Regions from separate parts of the Brevibacillus sp. NRS-1366 genome, predicted to be linked through region 1. Evidence: riboswitches for the same ligand, from Rfam matches in the RefSeq annotation. Region 1 holds a riboswitch; each other region holds the start of a gene.
What was found. Region 1 has a riboswitch for S-adenosylmethionine ahead of ACIFQN_RS20630 (aminotransferase class I/II-fold pyridoxal phosphate-dependent enzyme). Riboswitches for the same ligand answer to the same signal wherever they lie in the genome.
Positions count from the first base shown of each region.

Region 2: linked by a shared signal. The riboswitch ahead of ACIFQN_RS19885 (homoserine dehydrogenase) and the one ahead of ACIFQN_RS20630 (aminotransferase class I/II-fold pyridoxal phosphate-dependent enzyme) in region 1 are both predicted to bind S-adenosylmethionine.
Region 3: linked by a shared signal. The riboswitch ahead of ACIFQN_RS06335 (MetQ/NlpA family ABC transporter substrate-binding protein) and the one ahead of ACIFQN_RS20630 (aminotransferase class I/II-fold pyridoxal phosphate-dependent enzyme) in region 1 are both predicted to bind S-adenosylmethionine.
Region 4: linked by a shared signal. The riboswitch ahead of ACIFQN_RS25875 (methionine ABC transporter ATP-binding protein) and the one ahead of ACIFQN_RS20630 (aminotransferase class I/II-fold pyridoxal phosphate-dependent enzyme) in region 1 are both predicted to bind S-adenosylmethionine.

Region 1 is NZ_JBITPN010000022.1:792,934-798,262, forward strand. It holds gene ACIFQN_RS20615 (PhoH family protein) at 1-1,037, opposite strand, end outside; gene ACIFQN_RS20620 (YhcN/YlaJ family sporulation lipoprotein) at 1,240-1,860, shown strand; gene ACIFQN_RS20625 (aminotransferase class I/II-fold pyridoxal phosphate-dependent enzyme) at 1,895-3,082, opposite strand; gene ACIFQN_RS20630 (aminotransferase class I/II-fold pyridoxal phosphate-dependent enzyme) at 3,079-4,242, opposite strand; SAM riboswitch class I at 4,337-4,457, opposite strand; gene ACIFQN_RS20635 (pyridoxamine 5'-phosphate oxidase family protein) at 4,541-4,999, opposite strand; gene ACIFQN_RS20640 (DUF5665 domain-containing protein) at 5,157-5,329, shown strand, end outside.
Region 2 is NZ_JBITPN010000022.1:637,395-642,723, forward strand. It holds gene ACIFQN_RS19875 (CapA family protein) at 1-920, shown strand, start outside; gene glpK (glycerol kinase GlpK) at 1,185-2,687, opposite strand; gene ACIFQN_RS19885 (homoserine dehydrogenase) at 2,932-4,203, opposite strand; SAM riboswitch class I at 4,286-4,395, opposite strand; SAM riboswitch class I at 4,568-4,674, opposite strand; gene ACIFQN_RS19890 (methylated-DNA--[protein]-cysteine S-methyltransferase) at 5,144-5,329, opposite strand, start outside.
Region 3 is NZ_JBITPN010000011.1:160,139-165,467, forward strand. It holds gene ACIFQN_RS06320 (nucleoside hydrolase) at 1-295, opposite strand, end outside; gene ACIFQN_RS06325 (ABC transporter substrate-binding protein) at 380-1,453, opposite strand; gene ACIFQN_RS06330 (DUF2294 domain-containing protein) at 1,774-2,130, opposite strand; SAM riboswitch class I at 2,341-2,443, shown strand; gene ACIFQN_RS06335 (MetQ/NlpA family ABC transporter substrate-binding protein) at 2,571-3,401, shown strand; gene ACIFQN_RS06340 (methionine ABC transporter ATP-binding protein) at 3,472-4,509, shown strand; gene ACIFQN_RS06345 (methionine ABC transporter permease) at 4,509-5,171, shown strand; gene ACIFQN_RS06350 (FAD-binding oxidoreductase) at 5,301-5,329, shown strand, end outside.
Region 4 is NZ_JBITPN010000040.1:7,619-12,947, reverse strand. It holds gene ACIFQN_RS25890 (peptide ABC transporter substrate-binding protein) at 1-1,093, opposite strand, end outside; gene ACIFQN_RS25885 (MetQ/NlpA family ABC transporter substrate-binding protein) at 1,281-2,117, opposite strand; gene ACIFQN_RS25880 (methionine ABC transporter permease) at 2,172-2,840, opposite strand; gene ACIFQN_RS25875 (methionine ABC transporter ATP-binding protein) at 2,841-3,854, opposite strand; SAM riboswitch class I at 4,086-4,202, opposite strand; gene ACIFQN_RS25870 (LCP family protein) at 4,377-5,329, opposite strand, start outside.

The DNA of each region.
Region 1 (5,329 bases):
TGCAAGCTCCCCATTCCTGCTAAAATTTTATCCAGATCGCCTGGGCGCTTCGTGTTGAATAAGTATTCCAAATTATCATAAATCGGTTGCATCCACGGACGCAATTTTTCTTCTTTTTCGCCGGGCAAGTAACCGATGTCTTTTCCGAGTGGAACGATGGGTCTCGCTACCAACAGTTTTTTATATTTTTGTTGATCCTCGATTTGCAAAAGTCCTGCGGCCAGCGCCAGCAGGGTTTTTCCCGTTCCGGCCTTGCCCGTCATGGTAACGAGCGGAATATCATCTCGAAGCAAGAGTTCGGTTGCCATTCGCTGTTGTACGTTTCGGGCGCGAATCCCCCATATTGGATCATCATCTGACACCAACATCTCCAAAGTTTTCCCATCATTGTCTACTTTCCCGATCGCAGAAATGGATGGGTTGAGTTCATCCTTTAGCACCAGGAATTGATGGGGATAAAAACGATAGCGTGGGAAACAGGAGGCTAATTGCAGTTTTCTCGTGGCATAGTACGTCTTTATAATCTCGGATGCGACCATCATTTTTTGATACCCGGTGTAAATACTGGAATACTCTCCGACTACCCGATCCGAGAGAAAATCTTCTGCGGAGATGTTCAAAGCATCGGCTTTGACCCGCATCAAAGCATCTTTACTCACGAGGATGACTGGACGAGGTTGCGGCAATAGATTTTCTTCCTCCTGCAAATTTAGAGCCACTGCCAAGATTCGATTATCATTCGTCATTTCCGTAAATTGCTTTTGTAGCTTGTGTAGCGAGGAGTGATTCAGCTCTACCCGGAACAATCCACCCGTTTCCAAGGTAATGCCTGTGTGCAGATGGCCTAGCTCGCGAAAACTGTCCAATAGCCGCGATACGTACCGAGCATTGCGGCCAATTTCATCCATATACCGCTTTTTGGAATCGACTTCTTCCAACACCACAGCGGGTATGACAATCTCGTTGTCAGCGAAGGAAAACATCGCCCGTGGATCTTGCAGGAGTACGTTGGTGTCCAGTACGTAGATTTTCTTCAAAATCTCGCCTCCTATTACCCATCTTATATACCCTATGCAATTTTTGGAGGGATGCTAAGGTGTGGCGACGTGATGTACTAAAGTCTATGTTCGGCGTTCTACAGATAGACGGCCCAATGGCAGAATGAAATCAGACAAGCAGGAACACAATACTTGTAACCCTGCCCTCCGAAGTAAGGAAGGCAATACTGGGAAAGGGAGAATGCCTGTGAAACGGATTGTAATCGGCTGCCTCGGTATTTGCTTGCTGCTTACTGCATGCATGACGAGCAATAAACCGCCGGCGAATCAGGCTGCGCCACAGCCCAATCAACAAGCCCCACATACCCAACGCGTAAAACAAACTGCCCCACAGCCAGCTTATAACCAATCATCGCAGGCGACAGCAGACCGCCTTGTACAGCTTGCTACCCGTGTGAAAAAGGTACATGGAGCAACAGCAGTCGTCATTGGCAAATACGCTGTCGTGGGCATTGATGTAGATGCCCACCTCGACCGCCCAGAAGTAGGTGTCATCAAATACTCAGTTGCCGAGGCTTTAAAAGAAGATCCACAGGGAGCAAACGCCATCGTTACAGCTGACGTTGATATTGTCCAACGACTGAGGGAAATGGCTGCTGATATTCGTCGTGGTCACCCTGTATCTGGATTTGCAGAAGAACTGTCCGATATTGTTGGGCGCCTCATGCCGCAATTACCCCGCAATGTTAAACAGAAGGAAGAGCCTACGACCAAGGAAAATGAGCAACGCATCAACAAGGACGGTAGGGCTACTCCACACGGAAACAACAAAATCGATGTCAATCGAACCACAACACCTTAAGACTACAACACAAGAGGAGGCATCCTCCTAGGCTTTATGCCCGGGAGAATGCCTCTTTTGTTTCCTCTAGATGTGCCCTAGGCAGCAAACTGTCCAGCGCCTGCTGTAGGTCTTCTTTTAAATCGACAACGTCCTCCAAGCCTGCGGAAAGTCTGATTAATCCGTCTGTAATGCCACGAGCTTCTCTCTCTTCGACAGGCATTGCCGCATGAGACATTGTTGCCGGATAAGAAAGAATGGTTTCGACTGCTCCCAAGCTAACCGCTACAATCGGTAGCTTTACCCGATCAAACAGCGCTTTGGCCCGCTCTCGGCTACCCACGTCAAAGGAAAGGACAGCACCATGACCGCTTGATTGACTTGCTTGAATAAGATGTCCCGGATGCTCGCTCAAGCCTGTGTAGTACACGCGATTCACTGCAGGATGAGTAGAAAGCCATCGTGCCAGTTCGTCTGCCGTGTTGGTACTGACATCCAGTCGTGCCTTGAGTGTTTTTAACCCTCTCATCACTAACCAGCAATCCTGGACCCCCAAAATGGCTCCCATGCCATTCTGGATGAAGTAGAGCTGCTCCCCTAATGCTTCGTCACGGGTAACGGCGAGGCCCGCTACAACATCACTGTGCCCTCCGATGAATTTGGTCGCACTGTGAATCACGACATCGGCCCCAAGCTCTAGTGGCCGTTGATAATACGGTGTCATAAACGTATTGTCTACGATCACGAGCAAGCCCTGTTCTTTTGCAATCCGACAAACCGCTGAAATGTCTGTCACTTTCAGAGTAGGGTTGGACGGCGTTTCGAGGTAGACTCCTTTTGTGGACGAAGTAATCGCCGCACGTACCTCTTCTGTCTTGCTGGCATCCACGAAGGTCACCGAGATGCCCATTCTCGATAACACTCTGGTCAAAAACCGAAATGTTCCACCGTATACGTCCTCCGCCACAATCACATGGTCACCGGCAGAAAATAGCATGAACACGCTGGAGATTGCAGCCATCCCGGAAGCGAATGCAAAGCCTCGTGCTCCTCCTTCCAGACCAGCAATGGCGTCCTCCAGTGCCTGTCTAGTCGGATTGCCGGATCGTGCATAATCAAATGTGCCAGGACGATCCAAATCAGCCTGATGGAACGTAGACGCCTGATAAATAGGTACGGACGATGCCCCAGTCACTGGATCAAAACAAGATGTACCGTGTAATACTTTGGTTGCAAAGTTCATCGCACAGTCCCCCCTACTACAAGGCTTGCGTCCAAAGCTTGGCAAAGATCTGCGAGTAGATCATCGGGGTGCTCAATACCTACGGACAAGCGCAATAACCGATCGCATACTCCGACATACTCCCGTATCTCTTGCGGGATGTCAGCATGTGTCTGTGTCGCAGGATATGTACACAACGACTCTACACCGCCCAAACTCTCTGCAAAGGATACGATGCGCAAGCTTTGCAAAAACAGCCCCACCTGCTCAGACGATCTGACCCGAAAGGATACCATCCCGCTAAACCCGCTTGATTGTCCTTTTTGCACATCATAGCCTTCATGATCCGCCAGGCCTGGATAAAAGACCTCTGCCACGGCAGGATGCTCGCGCAGCTTGCTGGCTACTGCAAAAGCATTGGATTGATGTCTGTCCATACGCAGAGCAAGTGTCTTCATGCCACGAACAAGCAACCAGCTATCTTGAGGTCCTAGCACAGCTCCGATCGAATTGTGCAAAAACCTTACCTTTTCAGACAACTCTTCCCCTTTTGTGACAATTAAGCCTGCGAGAACATCATTGTGTCCACCCAAGTATTTGGTTGCACTGTGCAGTACGATATCCGCTCCGAGCTCCAACGGGCGTTGACAATAAGGGGTCATGAAAGTATTGTCTACAATCGTCAAGAGTTGATGGCGCTTTGCCAACTGAGCCACTTCTCTGATATCTGTAATCTGCATAAGCGGATTCGTGGGTGTTTCGACAAAGATCGCTTTCGTTTCCGGACGGATCGCTTCCTCCAATTTATGTCGGTCACGCAAATCAATATAAGTGAATGTCTGGCCGTAGCGTGACAGAACTTGCTCAAACAACCTGTACGTTCCTCCATACAAATCCAGAGAGACTATCAAGTGGTCGTTTTGGGAAAACAATCCCATCACCGTATGAACTGCTGCCATTCCAGACGCACAAGCAAATCCTGCGTCTCCTGATTCTGCGCAAGCGATGGTCTCCTCTAGAATTGACCTTGTTGGGTTTGCGGTTCGCGAGTAATCGTACCCTGTGCTCTGTCCCAAAGCGGGATGGCGATAAGCGGTGGCATAATAGACTGGGAAGCTGACTGCCCCCGTCTTTTCATCTTTTCCTACGCCTGCCTGAACTAATTTGGTTTCCAAATGCATATGATCTCTCTCCCTCCAATGGTGTACGAGGGGCATGAAAAAAAGCCCCTTTCCTCTGAAAGAAGGCTTTGATTACGTTTCCGTAAGCAAGACCTTCTCATCTTTCAGAGTTTGTAAACTCTGCAGGAATTAGCACCATTATCTCCCTGTATAAATTACAGGTGATTGGTTGCCGGGCATCATCGGGCCAGTCCCTCCGCCGCTCTGGATAAGAAGATTGCTATTCAATTTGATTGCTTAATACTAACGGATAGGCTGCTTTTTTGTCAACAAGATTTTCCACAGATCACAAACAAGCTTAATTTGCGTTTTTAAGAGCAGTCATGACTTGATTGTCCAGCTTCGCAGCCGCATTTTTATCGTACGTTTTTTCGTATTGAGGTTCTACAGAAATACGGGAACCATAAAACATAATGTCACGAACCGTTTCTATCGTTACTTCCACCATGGCCAGCTTGAGCGGGACGCCTTCCATCCTCTCCGCTTGCAAAACAGCCTTGCCGTTGATGGCAAAAGAGGAGCCGGCTCCGATCAGATGAAGCACCACCTGTGGGTCTTTTGCGATATTTGCCAAGATGCGGGAACGATTGTCTACAGCGAATCGAATGGACTCTACGTTAGGGGCAAAGGTCCACGATAAGGAGCTAAGTGACGGTGCGCCCGACTCGTGATCAATGGTACCCAACGTTACAAAACGCTCCTTTTGCAAGAGAGCAAATAATTCTTCAGAGAGTGATTGGGAAACTGTTTCAGCCATTCCGATTCCTCCTTGTAAAGTTTGGTATGTCTATTGTACCCCCCTGTCAGGGTGATAGGCAAACGTTACCTTGACACCTTGGTCCCTTGATTCTAGCGTGCCTTTTCCTTAAACTGGTAGGAAAGCGAAGCCCGAAACTGAAAAGGAGGTTGGACGAATGTCACCTACAGATCGCATTCTTGCACAAATTGATCAGATGTTACGAGAGCTTCACGAAGTCCGGGAACTGAATGAACGCATGCACAAGGTTGCCATGTTTCTAGAAGATATCCGTTTGGCTGATGTCATACAAAATTATACAGCCCCGCGCAAGCTGCTTTGGATCAATTT
Region 2 (5,329 bases), 160 kb from region 1:
GGGATATCATGATGTCCGGGAATGTGGAAAAAAGATTACTTGAGGAAGGCTACGACTTCCCTTTTACGCATGTGAAGTCGCTATTTTTGCAAGATGACTATACCATAGCCAATCTCGAGACGCCTATAACCGCTAAAGGCACTCCGTCGGACAATAAAGAATTTGTCTACAAATCTTCTCCAACCGCCGTTCCTGCTATGAAAAAGGCAGGTATCGACGCAGTCAATTTGGCAAACAATCACTCGATGGATCAAGGAGTGGATGGCTTGCTCGATACGATCGCGGCATTGGATGAAAATCAGATCGAGTACGTTGGTGCAGGTGCAGATGCCAAGCGCGCCTACGCCCCTGTCTATTTTGAGCGAAACGGCATTCGGATTGCTCTTTTCGGCTTTAGTCGCGTCATTCCCGAGGTAAGCTGGTACGCAGGAAAAGCACAACCTGGACTCGCTGCATCCTATGATCCCGCATTAGCCGTACAGGCCATCCATGATGCCAAAAAAGACGCAGACCTCGTCATCGTGATCGCACATTGGGGGAAGGAAAAAGTCGATTTTCCCGTGGATCATCAAAAGACGTTGGCTCACGCTTATATTGATGCTGGTGCTGATCTGATTGTCGGTGGACATCCTCACGTGCTCCAAGGATTTGAACGATACCAGGGTAAGTGGATCGCCTACAGCTTGGGTAATTTTATTTTTACACGTGCCGTCGAACCGAAAACATGGGACAGCATGGTCTTGCAAGCATCCTGTACAATAAAAGGCGACTGTGAGGTAACCATGCTGCCTTATTACGCCGAGCTGGGACAAGCCGTACCTATGAATGAAAGCGACGGAGCTGCTTTATTGAAACGGATCGAGTCGATATCAGAAAATGTGCGTCTTGACAGTGATGGCCGCGTGCAAGCGACCGATTGATTGAGCCATTCGTCTGCACCCATTTGTTGAAACTCTCGCTTGTTTGAATCGTACTAACAAGTAACGATATAACAATCAAGTAGAGGAGTGAGAGTGATGACAGGAGTCATTATTACAGTGGCAGCGATCGGAATCTTCATTCTCTCCGGATACTTCTTGACTAAATGGGAAAAGGCCGTCTTTCCAGGCAATCAATAAAACGGAAATGAGGCAGAGAACAAAGCAAAACTGAAAAAATAGGTGTAGGCAGAACTGGGGCAACCATTATGAAAAAGCTCTTGCTGCCTGTACCGCTTTTTTCCAGCCACCGTACAATCCGTCACGTTCCATCACAGACATCTGCCCTTCAAAGGAGCGCTCTACTCTCCAATTTTCGGCGATGTCCTGCTTGTTTTTCCAAAACCCAACTGCCAGTCCTGCGAGATACGCAGCCCCTAAGGCCGTGGTCTCATTCACTTCGGGCCGATCAACAGGAACACCCAGCAGATCGCTTTGGAACTGCATGAGAAAATTGTTCATCACAGCTCCGCCATCCACACGCAGTTTTTTCAGCATGAGACCAGAATCTGCTTCCATGGCAGTCAGAACGTCCTTCGTCTGATAGGCGAGTGATTCCAGTGTTGCACGAACGAAATGTTCCTTGCTCGTTCCGCGAGTGAGACCGAATACTGCGCCACGCACTTCACTGTCCCAGTAGGGGGTCCCCAGACCAACAAAGGCAGGTACTACGTAAACTCCTTGCGTAGACGTGACCCTGGTCGCATACTGTTCACTATCTGCTGCATTTTTCAGCATCCGCAGCCCATCACGCAACCACTGAATGGCAGATCCCGCGACAAAAATACTTCCTTCCAGCGCATACTCCACCTTGCCATCAATGCCCCATGCAATCGTCGTCAACAGACCATGGTCCGAGGAAACGGCATTTTCTCCGGTATTCATGAGCATAAAGCAGCCTGTTCCGTACGTATTTTTTGCCATCCCTTCCTCAAAGCATGCCTGCCCGAACAAAGCGGCCTGCTGGTCTCCCGCCGCCCCGGCAATCGGTATTTCTTCCCCGAAAAATAGGTTCCTGTCCGTATGGGCATAGACTTGTGAGCTGGGGCATACTTTTGGCAGCATGGCTTTTGGCACGTCTAGCCATGCAAGCAGTTCGTCATCCCATGCCAGCTCGTGGATGTTGTACATAAGGGTTCGGGAAGCATTCGTATAATCGGTCACATGCGCACGACCACCCGATAGCTTCCAAATCAGCCACGTATCAATCGTGCCAAACAGCAGTTCTCCATGCTCCGCCCGTTCCCTGGCCCCGGCGACGCGATCCAGAATCCATTTGACCTTGGTTCCCGAAAAATACGCATCAATCAACAAACCCGTCTTGGCACGGACTACATCATTTTTCCCCTGTTGTTTCAACTGTTCGCAAATCTGGGTGGTTTGACGTGACTGCCAGACGATGGCATTGTAGATCGGGACTCCGGTCTTTTTATCCCAGACCAATGTGGTTTCGCGCTGATTTGTAATCCCGACAGCAGCGACCTCACTCGCGGAAATGTTGTGGCTGGTCAGTACCTGTCCGATCACCGCCACCACTGACGACCAAATCTCGAGTCCATCGTGCTCTACCCAGCCCGGTTCCGGAAAAAGCTGAGTAAATTCCTTCTGTGCCACACCAGCGATCTTCCCTTCCTGATTGATCAGGATCGCCCGCGTGCTCGTCGTTCCCTGGTCAATGGCTAACACGTAGCGTTTCTCTCTGGATGTCATCCGCTTCGCCTCTCTTTCCCTGTCCTTTTCTGTCATGTGCAAGAAGGATATTTCTATTCCTACCTATATTTGAGAAAAAACAGATGATCCCTCTTTTTCAAGCAGACAGAATAAAAAGGCGAAAGCGATTTTCTTACTGAATCAGAAAGTATGAACCTCGCGAATCCGCTTACTGATTCAGCAAGAATAACCTTCCTCTAAAACGCGGTCGCTCCTCCTTGAGGAGGCCTCGATAGAGGTTTTCTTATGATTCAGCAGATTCCAAGATCGGAAAGCGGCGCACGGACAAGCCAAAGTCACTCGTCAGAAGCGCTTCGTGTTCTTCATTTAACCCACTTGTAATCAGTCCGGCGCGCAATACGCCACCCAAATCGAACTGGACCTTGAGTTTGCTGATGCTCACCCCAGCCGCTCGCAAAAAATGCAGGACGCGATCAGGTGTTGCGGATGGACATGATCCTTCCAAATAACACAGCGAACGCTGGCTCGCCTCTGGCTGCGCTGCCAAATGCGAAGCCGTATTTTCTCTCCAGACCGGATGAGGCGTGAATGGCTGGGTCAACAAATAAGCCAAATCCTCCACAACCGCGCTGGCTGTTGGAAGCTCTCCTGCCCCTCTACCTGTAAACAACAGATCTCCTACGATATTACCCGATAGCTGGACAGCATTGAAAGCGTCCTGGATTTGTGCCAATGGGTGACCAAGAGGCAGCATTGTAGGCTGAACGGAAAGACGAATGCCTTCATCGGTTTGATACGCTTGGGCGATCAGCTTAATCCGGTAGCCTAGCTCACTAGCAATACGGATATGTCCGGCTGAGAGATCTGAGATCCCTTTTCGCACCACATCTGCCAAAGGGAGAGATTCTCCATAGACCAGTTGTGCCAGGATATACAGTTTATACATCGCATCGAAGCCCTCTACATCAGAACGAGGGTCTGCTTCGGCATAACCCAGCTCCTGCGCCTGCTTCAGCACTTCTTGGTAGGAGAGCTGCTCGGCTTCCATCTTGGTCAAAATGAAGTTGGTCGTCCCGTTAAGAATTCCGCGTACACCGCTGATGTCATTGGTTCTAAGGAACTGACGGAGTACACTTAAAATGGGAATACCTCCCGCTACGCTTGCTTCATAGGCCAAGTGCACTTGGTGCTGGTTAGCCAGTTCAACCAACTCTGTTCCTCTTTTCGCCAGCAGTTCCTTGTTTGCCGTTACCACATGGCATCCTTTTTCAATCAACGCACGGACATAATCATAGGTAGGATCAACTCCCCCCATCACTTCCACTACAATATCTACATCGCTTTTTAATACGTCTTCAAAGTTTGTTGTCAATATGGATGGTTCTACGTGAACCGCGCGTTCTTTTTCAGAATCTCGTACCAACGCTTTTACGATTTCGATTCGTTTGCCCAAACGGAGTGACAGCTTCTCCTGCTGGGAGCGAATCGTTTTAATTACCCCTCCGCCTACTGTTCCCAATCCCAACAATCCCACTCTTACTACGCCTACGCTCATCCTGACCACCCCATACTCAAATTGAAAAACAAAAAAGCCATCTTCGCTAAGAAGAAGGCTTTGGGCATCGCTGCTCCCCTTCTCCTTATCTCCCAGGACGCTTTTGTCCTGCAGGAATTGGCACCTTGTCACATACTGCGTGACGGTTGCCGGGCTTCATCGGGCCAGTCCCTCCACCTCTCTGGATAAAGAAAAATATGAATTTTTGTACTTCGGAGAATTAGAAAACCTGGCTGCGCCATGCCTTTTGGCAGAGCCGCGGTTGCACTTATACTGGATAAGAATTTTATAAATTCTTATCTGTATTAAAAAAACCTTCTTCACTTAAGAAGAAGGTTCGCATTCACTTATACGAGACACCCGCTTCTTATCTGCCGAGATGCACGATCTCGCAGGAATTGGCACCTTGTCACATGTCGTGACGGTTGCCGGGCTTCATAGGGCCAGACCCTCCACCTCTCTGGATAAGAATAATGTATTCTGTTGAGCTTTATTCTAAGAAATTCCATACCATCCGTCAACAAAATTCTTTCTTTTCAATAAAGACATTTTGTTGAACGCAAGCAAACGCATGGTGATAAGAGAAAAGTGTCCGGTTTGCGGGGCGTGCGCGCAGATTTGGCCGGGAGTGCTCAGCATCTTTTCAAAAGAATGTTCTACTCGGAAAACAGGCATTCTACTTCCTCCTTGCTGCAGCATGCACAATACAGCTGATGCCCGTCACTCTCCTTTAGAAGGATCCTTTCTTCCACATACCCGCACCCTTGACAAATGAACAGCTCAAACATGGCTTGACCTCCCGATCCGTTCCGGCTTGTCTTGTCAGTATTTCCTTTTCAATTATTTCTAGCCCAACACAAAACAGGCACTTCTCACGATCGAATCGAACGTTAGAAATGCCTGTTTTTCACTTATGCAGCTGCGTTTCACTTTTCTGCGATTATTCTGCCCGACCATGGATGGTTTTGGGAGAAACGAACTGTTTTTCGTGTTCAAGCAGCCACTCTTTTCTCCATAACCCACCCGCGTAGCCGGTTAAACTGCCGTTCGCTCCCACAATTCGATGACAGGGAACTACGATACTCAAGCGGTTTTTCCCATTCGCATTCCCGACTGCCCGTACTGC
Region 3 (5,329 bases), on a different contig from region 1:
TGCTGATTTCCACGTTGCGCAGTGCGCCACCCAATCCATCCTCGCCATGGACGCTGTGCTCGAAAAAAACAGGACGGAGCAGCGGCTGTGGCGCTCCGGAAATGACCGGAATCTGCTCTCCCATTTGCAGCAAATCTAGAATCTTGCACGTATTCTCAGTAGCTTTCCCCAGCGAGACATTTCCATTGACTGTCGTGATTCCGACGAGATCAAACTGGCCGCTTTTCACTGCAAGCATGATCCCAAGGGCGTCATCAATACCGGTATCCACATCAAGAATGATTTTTTGCTTCAAGTGTGGGCCTCCTTTTCGTTTGTATCACGGAAAAAAACAAGGGTATAAATCAAACACTTATACCCTTGTCCGATTGAAGCTAGTTTATTGAGTGATTTCACGGTTCCAACGATCAATCCATGCTTTGGAATGCTCATTGACGAATTTCATATCCAGCTTTTGCAGCTTGTTGATTGTCTCTTCGCCATAAGTCACACCTTTTGCTTCCTCATCGGTAAGCTTAACAGCGGTATTTACTGGAGAGTCTACTTTTGCTTTAGCGGCTTTTTCTTGAACTTCCTTGCTCAATTGATAGTTGATGAAGTCCTCTGCCAGCTCTTTGTTTTTGCTACCTTTTACGATATTCACGGTGTTCATTACAGCATATCCACCACTTGTCGGCGCTACAAACTTCGCTTCAGGAATTGCAGCCTGAATATCCTTGAAGTACATTTCCATGATCGGTCCAACTGCAATTTCTTCTTGGCTAAACATGTTTACATACTCGGATGTTTTGTCGTAGTACTTGACTACACTCTTGTTGGCTTCTTTCATTTTGGCAAAAGCCTGGTCTTCGTTGAATTCCATGCTGCCCGCTACTTTCGATGCAGTGTCGAGAATCATCGGGCCAGTCGTAGAGGTGATGCTTGGCAGCGTGAGCTTTCCTGCCAGCTCTGGATTCCACAGATCGCTCCAGTCTTTGATCTCGGTTTTGACGAGCTTCGGATTATAGGCAATCCCGAATTGTCCGATCGTATAGGCAGGGCCGTAGTCTTCACCCAATGGAGCTTTGGCGATATCGTAGATTTCATTCAGGTTCGGAATGCGGCTGCGGTCGATTTTCTCAAATACGCCATTGTCGATACCTTGCTGTGCATAATAATCGGAAAGATAAACCAGATCGACGTCAGAGCTGCCTTGGCGGATTTTATTGAGGCGCTCTGCGTTGTTCCCGATTTCCAGAACAATTTTGACGTTATGCTCTTTTTCAAACGGTTCATATACTTCTTTGCGGAAGAAGTCTTCGGAAAAACCCCATGTCGAGATAACCAGCTTTGTCGGTTCACCCTTGGCTTGCCCACCAGCAGCGCCTTGTTGCGGTTGTTCACTGCTGCCACATCCTGCAAGTGCGAGCGTTAGTGCAGAAAAGGAAAGGATTCCTTTAAGTAATTTTTTCATTTTGATAGTCCTCCATATCAAGTATCGTCGCGCCTTATCCTTCCATTTGTTAGGATTCAACGACTTTCTTTTTTTATGCAGCCTGCAACCTTTGATAAACCCCCTACTGTTCCACTCTTTGCCCTTATCTATTCATCAACCACACCCTTCAAAAAGGAAATATTTGTTAAATAAAAAAAGGAAAAGTACCCTTGATTAGAATCGTTCATTCTAAACAAGAGCACTTTTCCTCGTAAACAAAGAGAAGCGACACCCGTTTTGCCAAAAGCTCATGGTCTTCCCTTAAGATAGATCAAAAGAGAAAATCCAAATTGCTTTGGTCAGGTATTCAGTTCTGATTCCACTAAAATAACATTCGTAATCGCAAGCTGTGTAGCAGCGTCGTAATCTCTCAAGACAGCTTCAATGTTCAGACCCATTTCCTCTTCCAATCGTTCCCGAAGCTTTCTCTTATATAGAAGCGACATTCGGAAGTCGACCTCGAGCTTGAGGGCTGGGGCCTCACCCTCCAACGCAGCAGAGCGTGGAGAACGGCGATGCTTGGCATAGAAGGTAATCATCTGATTCTCAATCGTTACTCTCAGTAAAGTCGTTCCAAACCCGAACAACTCTTTCGCTATCTCATTATAAATCGCAGACAGCTTTTTTCTGAATTCATTCGTATCCAATAGTGTCATGACATCACCTGTGAGAGCATATATCAGGTTTGTTTTTTCCCATTATACATATGATCTCGTCCTCAATCAAGTTATCATTCGTATTTTGACCAATTTAATCATTTTCACTGAAGTTAATTATTTTCTAAAAACATTTGACAGGTTTAAAAACGCGGGATATAATCCAACTATCCTAATCAGGATTTATATTTTTCAACTGAATAAAGCGTTCTCTTATAAAGAGAGGTGGAGGGACTGGCCCTATGATACCTCGGCAACCTATCTAAATAGATATGGTGCCAATTCCAGCGGAAAACATTCCGGAAGATAAGAGAGGTATCCTACAACTGTTTAATAATGACGGTTTAACCTCTTCTATTCTCGGAAGAGGTTTTTATTTTTTCCTTTCGTTTTCACTTTTCAAAATAGATATAAACATTATGGAATGGGGAGAAATTCAAATGAAAAAAACAGGTTTATTACTCACTACACTGCTGCTTGCTGCCTCGCTGGTTACCGCTTGCGGAGGTAAACAGGAAGCCGCCCAGACGCCAGCTTCTGGCGCTGCTGAGCAAACAAGCGTCAAGGTAGGCGTTACTGGCGGTCCACACGAAGAAATTTTGAACAAAGTAAAAGAAGTCGCAAAAACACAAGGTCTCGATGTGGAAGTTGTCGTCTTCAACGACTACGTGCAGCCTAATCAAGCTCTTGATAAAGGCAACCTGGACATAAACAGCTTTCAAACGATCCCTTTCCTGGACAAGTTTAATCAAGATCACAAAACCAATCTGACGATTATCGGAAAAACCGTGACTTACCCAATGGGTCTCTACTCCACTAAGCATAAGAAAGTAGAAGAGATTCCAGACGGCGGCGTTGTCGGTATCCAAAACGATCCATCCAACCGCGCACGCGCCCTGCAGCTCTATCAGGCGGCAGGATTGATCAAACTCAAAGATGGCGCAGGCGACAATGCGACTCCATTGGACATCGTAGAAAATCCGAAGAACCTGAAATTCAAAGAGCTCGAAGCAGCATTCCTGGCGCGTTCCCTGAACAACGTAGAAGCAGCGAGCATCAACACCAACTTTGCGATGGAAGCAGGCTACTCCCCTAAAAAGGATGCCATTTTTGCAGAAACATCTGATTCTCCCTATGTAAATGTTCTCGTTGCAAATGACAAAAACAAAGATAATCCTGCTTACAAAAAGCTTGTTGATATTTACCGCTCGGAAGAAGTAAAAAAATTCATCGAAGAACGCTTTGAAGGTTCTGTGCTCCCATCCTGGTAAAAAAACCCATATCGAGGCCTGTTCGCCGAGGAGCGACCGACATTCTCGAACAGCAAGGAGACGCCAGAAAATGATACAGCTAACCGATATCCACAAGTCGTATAACGTTGGAAGCAAGCAGGTCGAAGCGTTAAAGGGCGTATCCCTGAACGTGGAGAAAGGCCAGATTTACGGGGTAATCGGCTTTAGCGGAGCGGGGAAAAGCACCCTGCTTCGCACCATCAATCTGCTGGAAAAACCGACTAGCGGCACTGTGATTGTAAATGGTCAGAATATGCTTGCGTTGAAAGAAAAAGAGCTGCGCCAAGCGCGCAAAAAGATCGGCATTATCTTTCAGCACTTCAACCTGTTGTCCTCCTACAACGTCTTTGACAACGTGGCAGAGATTCTCAGAATGAACCGGGTGCCAAAAGATGTGATCAAACAAAAGGTAGAAGATCTCCTGCGACTGGTGGGCCTGGAAGACAAGGCGAACTCCTATCCTTCTCAATTGTCAGGCGGACAAAAACAGCGCGTCGGCATCGCTCGTGCCCTGGCTACCGATCCAGAAATTCTGCTCTGTGACGAAGCCACCTCAGCGCTCGACCCACAGACTACCGATTCTATCCTGGAGCTGCTTTTGGATATCAATCGGAAATTCAGCCTGACCATTGTGTTGATTACGCATGAAATGCAAGTGATCAAAAAAATCTGCGACCACGTCGCCATCATGGAAAACGGTCACGTCATCGAGCAAGGGGCGGTTCTCGATATTTTCAGCAATCCGCAGCAGCCGACCACCCGCAATTTTATTAAAACCATTTTTGACGACGAAGTACCTGCTGAAATTTTGACGAAGATTAAACAGACTGGGCCTGCCGCAAAGATTTTACGTGTCGCTTTTCGCGGAGATGCTGCACTTGATCCCGTCCTCGGAACGCTTTCTGCACGCTTTCCGGTCAGCACCAATTTATTGTACGGCTCGATTACCTCGATCAAAGGAACGGCACTAGGCATTTTGCTTTTGCACATCTCCGGTGAGGAACAAGCCGTCCAAGACGGAATCCATTTCTTGCGGGATGCCGTTTACAACGTAGATGTCGTGACGCGAGAGGAGGTAATGAGGTAATGGATCGTTTGACAGAGATGATTCCCGTATTTGGGCAATCGCTGCAGGAGACCGTCATCATGGTCGGAATCTCCCTGTTTATCGCTACATTGATCGGAATTCCATTAGGGATAGTGATCGTAATCACGCAAGGCAACCACTTGTTTCCCAACAAATTTATCTATCACAGCATGAACACGATCATCAACATCGTCCGTTCCTTGCCATTCATTATCTTGATGGTCGCCATCATTCCCTTTACGGAATTAGTCGTAGGCACCTCTATCGGGATCGAAGGGGCGATCGTTCCCCTCATTGTCTACACGGCTCCGTACATCGCACGGTTGATGGAAACCGCACTTCTTGACGTCGATCGCGGTGTGATTGAAGCCTATCGGGCTATGGGTGCTTCTCGGACGCAAATTATCTACCGCATCATGCTTCGTGAAGCACGTCCTGGCATCGTTTTGTGTCTGACGATTGCCACCATTGGATTGATTGGGGCAACCGCAATGGCAGGAGCAGTAGGTGCGGGCGGCCTCGGTGACCTGGCTCTGCGTTATGGCTACCAGCAATGGGATATTGAAGTGATGATCATTACCGTCATCATACTTGTTGTTCTGGTACAATTGATTCAATCGCTCGGTAACTGGGCAGCTAGAAAATTGAAAAAAAGCGCGTAATCCTTTTGAACCTCTAACATTGTCATGCTGTTAGAGGTTTTGTTCCTATTTTATAGAAGAAACTCAATTTTACAGGAGGAATTTGCCTTGAACGCCATCCCCGATTCGTTATTGGAAGACCTGAAGAAGATGACAGCAGATGATCGCGCTACCGTTAA
Region 4 (5,329 bases), on a different contig from region 1:
CCTTGAAGTAGCCTTCCGGTTTCACAATCATGGACTGCGGAAGCATTCCCATCGTAGGTACCTGTCCTACCTGCGTAATGTTGTCTACGATGATTTGACGATTGACGGCATAAGCCAGTGCTTTGCGAATTTTGGCATTAGCGAGCGGCCCTTTGGTCGTGTTAATTTTGTACCAATACATGGTTGCTTTTGGATGAATGACCAGCTTCCCTGATTCCTTTATCGCCGGAATCGCATCCACTGGCAATCCGCCGAGCGGCTGACCTGCCCAATCCAGCTCATCATTTTCAAACATGGACAAAGCCGTACTATCGTCCTCGATCATGGCGAATTCAATTCGATCCAGTTTGACCGCATCTTTATCCCAGTAATTTTCGTTCTTTTCCAGAACAATTTTGCTCTTGTGCTTCCATTCTGTCATTTTGAAGGGGCCATTCCCTACATGCGTGGCCGCTTCAAATGCCCATTTTGGATTAGCTTCCACCGCTTTTTTGGACACGGGATAATACGTGTAAAAAGCCGTCAGCTCCAGAAAGAAGGGCGTAGGATTCTCTAGCGTGACCTCGAGTGTCTTGTCGTCCAGCGCTTTTACTCCGAGCTCATCTGCCTTGGCCTTTCCTTTGTGGACATTCTCTGCATTCTTGATGTAATACAATTGATAAGCGTACTCTGCTGCGAGCGCCGGGTCGAGTACACGCTTCCAGGCAAATTCAAAGTCTTGGGCGGTTACTGGGTCCCCGTTGCTCCATTTTGAATCTCTCAGTGTGAAGGTATAAATGCGATTATCTTCCGACACCTTTACATCTGATGCGACCGAATTCATTGGTTTCGAATCCTTGTCGAGACGGGTCAGGCCGTCAAATGCAGCGCGGACGACGGTTCCAGAAGTCGCATCCTTGGCTAATCCCGGATCAGCTGTAGACGGCTCACTCGTCAGATTTGCCCGGAATACTTGGGGCTTCTTGGATTCTACCACCTTGGCTCCCGAATCAACTGAGCTCGGTGCCGTAGTCTGTCCCCCTCCTGAACAAGCTGCCAGGATACTTCCTGAAATAATAATCATCGCGGTAATGATAGAAATTTTCTGTCTCATTCAAATGTTCCCCCTTATCAAATATTTTCTATCGCCACCACAATATACTCGACAAAAATGGACTTGAGAATGGGGTTTGCTAAGATTTAATTTAATTTTATGAATATTTATTCTATTATAAAGGAAAATAAACCCAACCAGCCAAGGCGGCAGATTGGGTTTATTTGATCTATCAATTGTTTTTACATTAAAACGCTGGCATAATCGCGCCTTTGTAAGTGTCTTCAATGAATTTTTTCACTTCTGGAGAGTTCAATTCCTTCGCCAGTTTTTGCATCGCTTCGGAATCTTTGTTGTCAGGACGCGCTACCAGGAAGTTCGCATACGGGGACTCTTTGTCTTCGATGAACAGAGCGTCTTTAGTAGGTACCAATTTAGCTTCCAGTGCATAGTTGGTGTTGATCAGCGCCAAGTCTACTTCGTCCAGAACGCGCGGCAGCATCGCAGCTTCTACTTCTTTGAATTTCAGGTTTTTCTTGTTTTCCACGATATCTTTCACAGAGCCGCTGATCCCTACGCCATCTTTCAGCTTGATTACGCCGTTTTTCTCGAGGAGAGCCAGTGCACGGCCGTTGTTGGTGTCATCGTTTGGCAGAGCAATCGTTGCACCATCAACTAACTCGTCAGCACTTTTGATTTTTTTGGAGTAAGCGCCAAATGGTTCAACGTGCACCGCTACCACTGGCACCAGATCCATATTTTGAGCTTTATTGAAATCTTCTAGGTAAGGTTTATGCTGGAAATAGTTTCCATCAAGTTGTTTTTCGTTTACTTGGATATTCGGTTGCACGTAATCGGTAAATTCTTTGATTTCCAAGTTTACACCTTGTTCTTTCAGCTTAGGCTGAACGAATTTCAGGATTTCTGCGTGCGGTACAGCAGAAGCACCGATTTTCAGCGTCACTTCTTGTTGTCCGCCTTGCGCGTTGCCGTCTGTAGCTGGAGCGGTTTCTGTTTTGCCTCCGCAAGCAGCCAAAGAAAATGCCAATACAGTAGTAAGTACAGATACGACTAGTTTCTTCACAGTAGATTTCCCCCTTTTTTTGTAAACCAGTTTAAAACGATATATGGAAAGACCTTACTTGCGGCTGTATTTGAGAACCAGGCGGTCTCCCAGCGATTGCAAGATCTGCACCAACACAAGCAAAATAATAACCGTTACAATCATGACATCCGTCTGGAAACGCTGGTATCCATAGCGAATAGCCAGGTCACCCAAACCACCGCCGCCAATTACGCCTGACATCGCCGTGTAGGACACGAGCGCTACCGTCGTAATGGTAATGCCTGCAATCAGACCAGAACGAGACTCCGGCAGAAGCACGTTCCACACGATTTGCCAATTGGACGCACCCATCGACTGCGCTGCCTCGGTTACCCCGCGATCTACTTCACGCAGAGACGTTTCTACCAAGCGGGCAAAGAAAGGTGCAGCCCCGATGACCAACGGCGGGATGGAACCAAGTACACCAAGTGATGTACCCACGATTGCTTTGGTAACAGGGATCAATAAAATCATCAAAATGATAAAGGGAACCGAACGCAGGACGTTTACGATAAAAGATGCCACCATATAAAAACCGCGGTTCGCAAGGAGCTGCCCCCTGGAAGTGAGAAAGAGGATCACACCCAGCGGCAGACCAATCAGGACTGTAAACAAAGTAGAAAAGCCAAGCATGGAGAGGGTGTCTACGGTTCCAATGCCGATCTCAGACCAGTCGACATTTTTCATTTGCAACCATTCCATCTATATCACCTCCACTTCAAGGCCGCTTTGTCGCAGCTTCTCGATCGTCTGTTTGTTCTGCTCGGCATCGCCTTCGAGCTCGACGACCAGCTGACCATACGGCGTATCTTTCATGCGGGAAATCGTCCCTTGCAGGATGCTGAATACGGTACCTGTTTCTTGCATCGTCTGGAACAAAATCGGCTTATACGTCTGTTCTCCCAAAAAGGTGACGCGAGCAATAGTACGATTGCCTGAGGCTTTCTCATGGGCAACCGCTTCTCGCAGCTCATTGGAATCTGCCACCTGCTCCACAAATTCCTGTGTAGTCGGATGCTTCGGTTTGAGGAATACTTCGAGTACTTTCCCTTCCTCGACGATCAGTCCACCGTCAATTACCCCTACGCGGTCACAAATCGAGCGGATGACCTGCATCTCATGCGTAATCAGGACGATGGTCAATCCCAGCTTGCGGTTGATGTCGAGCAGCAGAGCCAAAATGGAATTGGTCGTCTGCGGGTCAAGCGCGGATGTCGCTTCGTCGCATAGCAATACTTTGGGGGCGTTCGCCAAGGCGCGGGCAATCCCTACGCGCTGCTTTTGCCCCCCTGAAAGCTGTGCCGGATATTTGTCGCGATGAGCTTCCAGCCCTACCAGCTTCAGCAAATCATCTACTTTTTGTTTGATCTCGGCCTTTGGTCGTTTCGCCAGCTTGAGAGGAAACGCAACATTCTCTCCAACAGTCGCAGAGGACAGCAGATTGAAGTGTTGAAAAATCATCCCGACATGACGACGCTGCTCCTGCAGTTTGCGGTCATCCAGTTTGGTCAGATCCACGCCATCAACGATGACTTCCCCCGAGGTTGGTCGTTCCAACAGGTTCATGCAACGGATTAATGTACTTTTTCCTGCACCGGAATGTCCAATAATCCCATATATTTCTCCCTTATCTATAGAGAGGTCTATTCCGAGCAACGCTGGAATTTTTTCACCGTTTACTAAGTAGCTTTTATGCAAATTGCGCAGTTGAATCAAACAATTCCACCTCCTATAAAAAAACCACTATCGATGCCTGCTCACGAGGAGCGACCGCGTTTTAGTGGAAGGTTTTTATGCGCTCCGGGAAGTTTAAGCAAGGATGCTTTCACACTGTGAAGTACTTAAACTTTCCTATGCGTTAAAAAAACACGATCCACTAAAACAACGGACCCCTTTTTCATCAAACGAAAAAGGGGCTGCAACGCATGTATACGTTCGCATCCACCCTTCTCATCTATCAAGATCCAATCAATCTTGTAGGAATTGGCACCGCTCTCGTCTATTCGAAAATAGACCGGTTGCCGGGCTTCATAGGGCCTGTCCCTCCGCCTCTCTTGATAAGAAAGATATCCACGTATATTATGTTCGGTTTACATATTTTCGTGATACAAGTCGGATTATATCGCTTTTGAAAATAGTAAGTCAATAGTAATAGTAGGTAAAAACTTTTTTCTAATCCATCAGGGGTCGACATCAAGCGATTGGAGGTTGTTTGGCACTCTAAAAAAAACAGCACGCTCAATTTGGCGTGCTGTTAGACGTTTCTTCGATTGGCTGCATGGCCTCTGCAGTAGCAGGCTGGAGCTTTTCTTGAATAAAGGATTGTACTTGATCTACATCTGGGATCAGAACCGATCCTGCCTTGTGGGATTCATGGAACATGCCCATCGGCGGCAGTTGGTAGTTACCTGGTGCTTGTGTATTCAAATTCAGTCCGAGAGCAGATAGCTTCAGCATATCCATCGAGCCGATGTTGGTTTGTACATATGGTGTAATTTCTTTTAGAATGTTCGGCAATTGAATCAGAGTTGTACCGCTCTTCATCTGACTCGCTACAGCAGCCATCAATTTACGCTGCCGCTCTGTGCGCGTATAATCTGAAGTAGCGTCGTGACGAAAACGAACGTACTGCAAAGCCTTGTTCCCGTCTAACTGCTGCAACCCTTTTTTGAGATTAATATCGTAGACGCCCTTGTCTGTTGGATCGTGGTAGTACATGTTTTTCTCCACATCCAGCTCCACACCGCCTACTGCATCAATCAATGCCTTGAAGCCTTCAAAATCTGTAATGACATAGCGATCAACAGGCAAACCTGTAAACTGACTAACGGTTTTCATCGCCAGCTCAGGTCCTCCGTCTACAATCGCTGAATTGATTCGTGAACTGCCATTTCCCGGAATGTCCACATAGGTATCCCGCAAAATAGAGAATAGATCATAGCGCTTTGTTACCGGATCAATACTGACCACCATCATAGAGTCCGAACGAGGGAGTCCGTTATTTTTCATTCCCCGGCGGTCTACCCCCATCAACAGGATATTGACCCGTTCTTTGCCATCCCACTGAGGAATTTCAGCCGCTTTTGTCGCTGCCCCACCATCCGGCAAAGCTGGCGTAAAGATATTGGGCCCTTGAATGTTTTGTGCAAATTGATAAAAGGAATATCCGTAGTATCCTGCTGTTGATGCAA